One region of the Streptomyces sp. NPDC001544 genome, then DNA from elsewhere that is predicted to be linked to it. Evidence: riboswitches for the same ligand, from Rfam matches in the RefSeq annotation. Region 1 holds a riboswitch; each other region holds the start of a gene.
What was found. A riboswitch is a leader RNA that binds a small molecule or an ion and turns the genes downstream of it on or off. The one in region 1 is predicted to bind S-adenosylmethionine.

Region 1 (2,258 bases):
GCAGCCGGGCCCGCAGGTCGGCGAGGCCCGCCCGCGCCTTCTGCAGCGGGGTCGGCGGCAGGCTGCGGGTGGCACCGCGGGCGAAGTACCGCTCGACGTAGAACTGGACGACGGACACGACGCTGGTCAGGATCAGGTACCAGACGGTGGCGACGAGCAGCAGCGGCACGATGTCGCCGGGGTAGGTGCTGCCCATGGTCTGCACCGAGCCGAACAGGTCGAGCAGGGAGACGTAGAAGACGAGGGACGTGCTCTTGATCAGGCCGATGAGCTGGTTGACGTAGTTCGGGGTGATGGACCTCAGGGCCTGCGGGAAGACGATCCGGGTGAACTGGTAGCCCTTGGGCAGACCGAGTGCGGCCGCCGCCTCGTGCTGGCCCTGGTCGACGGAGAGGATGCCGCCGCGCACGACCTCGGCCGCGTACGCCGCCTCGTTGAGGCTGAGGCCGATGACGGCGACCGTCATGTCGGTGGCGAGCTTCGACTCGTCGAAGGTGACGAAGGCCGGCCCGAAGGGGATCCCGAGGCTCAACGTCTTGTACAGGGCTGAGAAGTTGTAGAGGAAGATCAGGACGACGATCAGCGGTACCGAGCGGAACAGCCAGGTGTAGGTCCAGCTCACCGCCCGCAGCACCGGGCTGCCGGACAGCCGGCCGAGCGCCAGCACGATGCCGCCGAGCAGGCCCAGCACGGCGCTGAGCGCGGCCGCTTCGAGGGTGACGACGAGCCCGTCGAGGATCGTGGGGCGCAGGAACCAGTAGCGGAAGCGGTCCCACTGGTAGAAGGGGTTCGTGGCCAGTCCGTGCAGGATCTGTGCGACGAGCACGAGGACGACGGCGGTGACGATCCACCGTCCGGGCCGCCGCAGCGGCTGTACGCGCTGGGCTCTGACGGTCTGTGGCGGTGTTTCGGCGGGTGGTGCCTCGGCGAGGGACACGGCGGCGCCTGGGGGTTCACTCATGGCGGGCTCCGGCGGATTCGGACACCCCGGGAACGCGGCGGGCCGGACGCGGGCCGCTACGGCGCTACGGCACGGGGCGGCACACGGGATCGCACGGGAACCGGGGGCTGGTCGGACAACGGCACACCGTACGGACGGTGTGCGTCAGGGCGCGGGGGGGGGCGGCTGGGAAGTGGGGTCAGCCCCGACAGCGGGCACGGCCCGGTGCGGTACACAGTGCGCTGTTGACCCGGAGCAGGTCGACGGCACGATCGGCGACGAGCAGTCCGGCGTACGGCGGTACGCAGCTCTGGGTACGGCCCGTGGCCGTCCTGGGAGCTGCGTACATGGCGTCACCTGTCACTGTTCCGGCCCCGCGGGGCTCTCGCGCTTACCGAAGACTTCGTCCGGTCCGGTCGTCACCTGGGGCACCCCACCGCGATGCGAGGGTTGCCGGTCAGCGAGCCAGGGCTTGTCGCTGACGCTCATGACCGTTCTGATCAGCAAGTAAGGCAGTTGACCGTTCGGATGTCAACGGCTGTCCATGCAATGGACCTGCCTGACCGGACCTCACCTGCTGGAAGAGCCGCCGGTGTCCATCGTGTGCCCCGTCCAGTCCAGGATCTGGACGGCCGCTCCGGCGGCCTCCAGGCCCTGGCAGCGGCCGTGGTGGCGGCGTGCGATGCCGTCCAGGTCCAGGTGGGTCCCGAAGGCGCGGTGGGCGGCCAGGCGCCGGGCGTAGGCCCACAGCACCGGGTGCCCGGCGATGCGGTGCACGGCACGGGCGTCGAGGTGGCAGCGGTGCACGGTGTCCAACTGCACCAGGGCCACCCACAGTTCGACGTCGGCCGCGGTGAGCCGGCCGGCGACGAGGTACTCCTCGCCGTCCAGGTACCGCTCCAGCCTGCCCAGGGTGTCCAGCAGCAGTTCCAGCGCGGTGGCACGCTCCGCGGGATCGGCGTCGGCCCGTCCGGCGCGCTGTGCGGCCTCCTGGATGCCTTCGGCGCAGAGCCGTTCGACGGCTTCGATCTGACTCTCGGTGCCGCACGGATACAGCGAGGTGGGGCCGTCCGGACAGAAGCGGTCGAGGTCGCGCAGGATGTCCGGGGTGTGGGTGCTGACGATCCGCCCCGACCAGTCGTCGCTGAGCACCGGGGCGAGGGCCGGCCCGGTGTAGTGGTGTGCGCTCGCCTCGTACAGCGGACGCAGGGCCGAGTGGCCGCCGCCGGGACGGTCCGGTACGGCCGGCAGGAACGTGACCGGGCACTCGTGGTCGAGTCCGAGCAGGCTGTGCCCTATGGCCAGGCGCAGCCCGTCG
Region 2 (2,258 bases), on a different contig from region 1:
CGGACTGCCGACCCGGCACCGGCTCGTCTTCGTCCCCCTCGACGAGGCGACCCTCGGACCCGGGTACGTGAAGGTGGCCCACCCCAGGGGGCAGGTGAAGAAGGCACCGTCCATCGGCATGGACGACGTCCTGCCGGTCGAGCGGGAGCACGAGATCTACGAACACTACGACAGGCCCTACGAGGCCGCCGCCGAACGCGGGCGCCGTCTCGCGCGCGGCTGACCGGCCCGTCGGAGGATGTGGTCAACCATGGCGCTCTTCCTGTTCCTGATCCTCGTGGCGATCATCCTGGGACTGATCGGCGTGGCGGCGAAGGGGCTGTTCTGGCTCCTGGTCATCGGTGCCGTGGTCCTGGTGGCCGACCTGGTGCTGTTCGGCGTGCGCTGGTCCCGGCACCACGGACACCACGTCGTGCGCTGACCCCGGCCCAAGGGCCCGTCCCGCCATCCGGACACGAGTTGCGGGCGGTGATCGGCCCACGTAACTTTTCCGACCAGGTCATGAGTGACAGTCATTCGGCCCCGGCCGACTGTCCGGCAACCCTCCGTCCGTGGCGGGGTGCCCCGGGTGAAGACCAGGCCGTAGGCAGCGAGGTCTACGGCAAGCGCGGACCCCTCGCACACCAGGGGTCCTGGTCGACGAGGGAGCCTTCCGTGAGCAAGCGAATGCGCTAGGGCGTCGAGCCCCGCCTCCGCATCCCCCTTTTCACCTCATCCGTACTCGAGCGCCGTCCGCTCGTGCGGTGAGTTCCGCCTGCCTTCACGGGAGTACACCCATGTCCGTCTCCACCGTTGCCGCCGCTCCGTCCGTCTGTGCCCCGCTGCCCGTGCTGGGCCGGGACGTCACCGTTCCGCTCGTCACCGGTGGCGAGGTCACCTACGCCGCGCTCGACTACGCGGCCAGCGCCCCCGCGCTCCAGCGGGTCTGGGACGACGTCGCCGCGTACGCCCCGTACTACGGCAGCGTGCACCGGGGCGCCGGATACCTCTCGCAGCTCTCCACCGACCTCTTCGAGAACGCCCGGAAGACCGTCGCCGGCTTCCTCGGCTGCCGGGCGGACGACCAGGTCGTCTTCACCCGGTCGACCACGGACTCCCTGAACCTGCTCGCCCGCGCGCTCCCCGCCGACTGCCAGGTCTTCGTCTTCGAGACCGAGCACCACGCCTCCCTGCTGCCCTGGCAGGACGCACGGGTCACCTGCCTCGACGCCCCCCGCACCCCGCGGCAGGCCGTCGACACGCTGGAGCGGGCCCTCGCCGAGCGGGACCCCTACGGCCCGGCCCTGGTCTGCGTCACCGGCGCCTCCAACGTCACCGGCGAACTGTGGCCGGTCCGCGAGCTGGCCGCCGCCGCCCACGCGCACGGCGCCCGGATCGTCCTGGACGCCGCCCAGCTCGCCCCCCACCACCCGGTGAGCCTCAGGGAGCTGGACGTCGACTGGGTCGCCTTCTCCGGGCACAAGCTGTACGCCCCGTTCGGCTCGGGTGTGCTGGCCGGCCGCGCCGACTGGCTGCGCGCGGCCGAGCCGTACCTCGCGGGCGGCGGCGCCAGCCGCAAGGTCACCCGGCGTGCCGACGGGGGAGTGGACGTGGAGTGGCACGACAGCGCCGCCCGCCACGAGGCAGGCTCCCCGAACGTCATCGGCGCCTACTCCATCGCCTCGGCCTGCAAGGCGCTCACCGAGGCCGGCTTCGACACCCTGGTCGCCCGCGAGCAGCACCTGATCGCGAAGGTCCGCGCGGGCCTCGCCGGACTCCCCGAGGTGCGGATCCTGTCCCTCTTCGGTGACGACGCCCCGCGCGTCGGCGTCATCTCCTTCGTCGTCGAGGGCTGGAACAGCTCCCACTTCGCCGCCGCGCTCTCCGCCGAGTACGGCATCGGCGTCCGCGACGGCCTGTTCTGCGCCCACCCCCTCGTCCGCACCCTGCTGGGCAGCGACCCGCAGACACAGGGCGAGTGCGGCGCCCCCGAGGCCGCGCCCGGCGAGAAGTCCCTCAACGCCATCCGGGTCAGCTTCGGCGCGGGAACGCCGGACGAGCACGTGGAGCGGTTCGTGAACGCGGTGCGGGAACTGGTCCGGGACGGCGCCAAGTGGCGCTACCGCACCGAGGACGGCCGCTGCGTTCCGGCCGTCTGAAACCGGTCTAGCTGTCCAGCCCGATCGCGAAGGCCGCCTCCAGGTCGTGCTGGGAGTAGGTGCGGAAGGCCACGTGCGTGTCGGTGGCCTCCACGCCGGGGATCTTGCTGATCCGGCCGG
Region 3 (2,258 bases), on a different contig from region 1:
CGGCGCACACCCAGAGCGCGTTCGCGTCCGGCCCGATGGCCGACAGCCCGGACACCAGTCCGCCGCCACCCCGCTTGGCGTGCAGCGAACCGTCCTCGCGGAGTTCGTACGAAACCGGGCCGCGATTGGACGCGACCAGCACCTCAGCACCGTGCGTGGAAGCCATGAGTCTCAACCTAGCCCGGCCCGGAAACGCTCAAACGTACGTTCCCTCCCCGGTGGTGTGACACGGCCGGGCTCAGGCCACCCGGCGCGCGGCGTACTCCGCGATCTCCGCCATCGGCGGCCGTTCCTCCGTGTCCACGGAGTAGGTGCGCGGCTCGAAGCCCTCCTCGCCCCGCTCGAACTGGGTGAGCGAGGGCCGGACGAGGTGGCCGCGGGCCAGGCGGAGCTGGGCGGTGCGGTAGATGGCGGCGGCCATCCGGCCGAGCGCCTGCCCGTCCTGGTGGCGGTGCTTGCGCACCCCGACGTCCACCTGGGCCAGGGCGTCCAGGCCCACCAGGTGCAGGGCGTCGACCAGCATGCCCAGCTCCACCCCGTACCCGACGGGGAAGGGCAGCTGCTCCAGGAGCGAGCGGCGGGCCGCGTACTCACCGCCGAGCGGCTGCACGAACCCCGCGAGCTGCGGCCAGTGCATGTTGAGCAGCGGGCGGGCCATCAGCTCGGTGACCCGGCCGCCCTGGCCGGAGGCCCCGGCGAGCGGACGGTCGTACATGCCCTTGACCAGGTCCACGTCCGGGTCGGTCAGCAGCGGGCCGACGATCCCCGAGACGAAGTCGGAGGAGAATTCCTTCAGGTCGGCGTCGATGAAGCAGACGATGTCCCCCTCGGTGACGAGGAGGGAGCGCCACAGCACCTCGCCCTTGCCGGGCACGGCCGGTATCCGGGGCAGGACGTCGTCGCGGTGGACGACCCGGGCCCCCGCCGCGGCGGCCACCTCGGAGGTGCGGTCGGTGGACCCCGAGTCGACGACCACGATCTCGTCGACGAGCGGGACCTGCTGCATCAGGTCGTGGCGGATGATCGCGACGATGTCGCCGACCGTCTCCTCCTCGTTCAGCGCGGGCAGCACGACACTGACCGACTGGCCCGTGCGCTGCTTCGCGGCCAGGATCTGGTGGAGCGGGCGATCGGTCACGGACCAGGAGCGGGTGCTCAGCCAGCGCTCGACTTCTTCCAGCACGGTGGGCGGCTCCTCACTGTTTGTCTCGCGGTTCGGACGACTATCTCAACTGTCCCGGCCTTCGGTTACAGTCTTGAACAACGCGGATGACCATCGCATGTCCGAGGCCACCGCTGTTCACAACCGCACACACAACCGCATACCGCTCATCCAGAGGGGCAGAGGGACACGGCCCGATGAAGCCCCGGCAACCCTCCAGTCGGTTCTCGTAGATCAGTCGGATCAGTTGGATCAGTCCTGATCGCTCCGCGAGGCTCCCGGCTAGGGAAGGTGCCAAATCCGTCTCACGGCGAGATGCGTCGTGAGGAAGATGAGGAGAAAGGGCCTCGCCTCCATGGCTGTGCAGACTGCTGCAAGCACCACCGACTCCACCGTAGACCTCGGGCCCGCCGCCGCTCTGAGCTGCCGCGAGTGCGGCCACCGGGTGCCGCTCGGACCGGTCTTCGCCTGTGAGGAGTGTTTCGGCCCGCTGGAGATCGCCTACGACTTCTCGGCCTACGAAACCGAGGAGCTCAGGAAGCGGATCGAGGCGGGACCCGCGAACATCTGGCGCTACGCACCCCTGCTGCCCGTCCCGGCGGACGTGGCGACGAAGCCCAACATCAACCCCGGCTGGACCCAGCTCGTCCAGGCCGACAACCTCGCCCGTGAGCTCGGCATCGAGGCGTCGCGCCTGTATGTGAAGGACGACTCCGGCAACCCGACGCACTCCTTCAAGGACCGTGTGGTCGCGCAGGCACTGGAGGCGGCGCGCGCCTTCGGGTTCACCACCCTCTCCTGCTCCTCCACCGGCAACCTGGCCGGCGCGGTGGGCGCCGCGGCGGCCCGGGCCGGCTTCCGTTCCTGCGTGTTCATCCCGCACGACCTGGAGCAGGGCAAGGTCGTCATGGCCGCGGTCTACGGCGGCGAGCTCGTCGGCATCGAGGGCAACTACGACGACGTGAACCGCTTCTGCTCCGAGCTGATCGGCGACCCGGCCGGCGAGGGCTGGGGCTTCGTCAACGTCAACCTGCGGCCGTACTACGCGGAGGGGTCCAAGACGCTGGCGTACGAGATCTGCGAGCAGCTCGGCTGG

Region 2: linked by a shared signal. The riboswitch ahead of ACFY0F_RS03970 (aminotransferase class V-fold PLP-dependent enzyme) and the one ahead of ACFY0F_RS06520 (amino acid ABC transporter permease) in region 1 are both predicted to bind S-adenosylmethionine.
Region 3: linked by a shared signal. The riboswitch ahead of thrC (threonine synthase) and the one ahead of ACFY0F_RS06520 (amino acid ABC transporter permease) in region 1 are both predicted to bind S-adenosylmethionine.

The regions. Positions count from the first base shown of each region.
Region 1 is NZ_JBIAVN010000002.1:268,514-270,771, forward strand. It holds gene ACFY0F_RS06520 (amino acid ABC transporter permease) at 1-961, opposite strand, end outside; SAM riboswitch class IV at 1,323-1,433, opposite strand; gene ACFY0F_RS06525 (glutathione S-transferase C-terminal domain-containing protein) at 1,511-2,258, opposite strand, start outside.
Region 2 is NZ_JBIAVN010000001.1:869,571-871,828, forward strand. It holds gene ACFY0F_RS03960 (PRC-barrel domain-containing protein) at 1-223, shown strand, start outside; gene ACFY0F_RS03965 (hypothetical protein) at 251-421, shown strand; SAM riboswitch class IV at 498-614, shown strand; gene ACFY0F_RS03970 (aminotransferase class V-fold PLP-dependent enzyme) at 777-2,138, shown strand; gene ACFY0F_RS03975 (Lrp/AsnC family transcriptional regulator) at 2,146-2,258, opposite strand, start outside.
Region 3 is NZ_JBIAVN010000023.1:95,074-97,331, reverse strand. It holds gene ACFY0F_RS36040 (trehalose-6-phosphate synthase) at 1-166, opposite strand, end outside; gene ACFY0F_RS36035 (glucosyl-3-phosphoglycerate synthase) at 239-1,183, opposite strand; SAM riboswitch class I at 1,327-1,500, shown strand; gene thrC (threonine synthase) at 1,518-2,258, shown strand, end outside.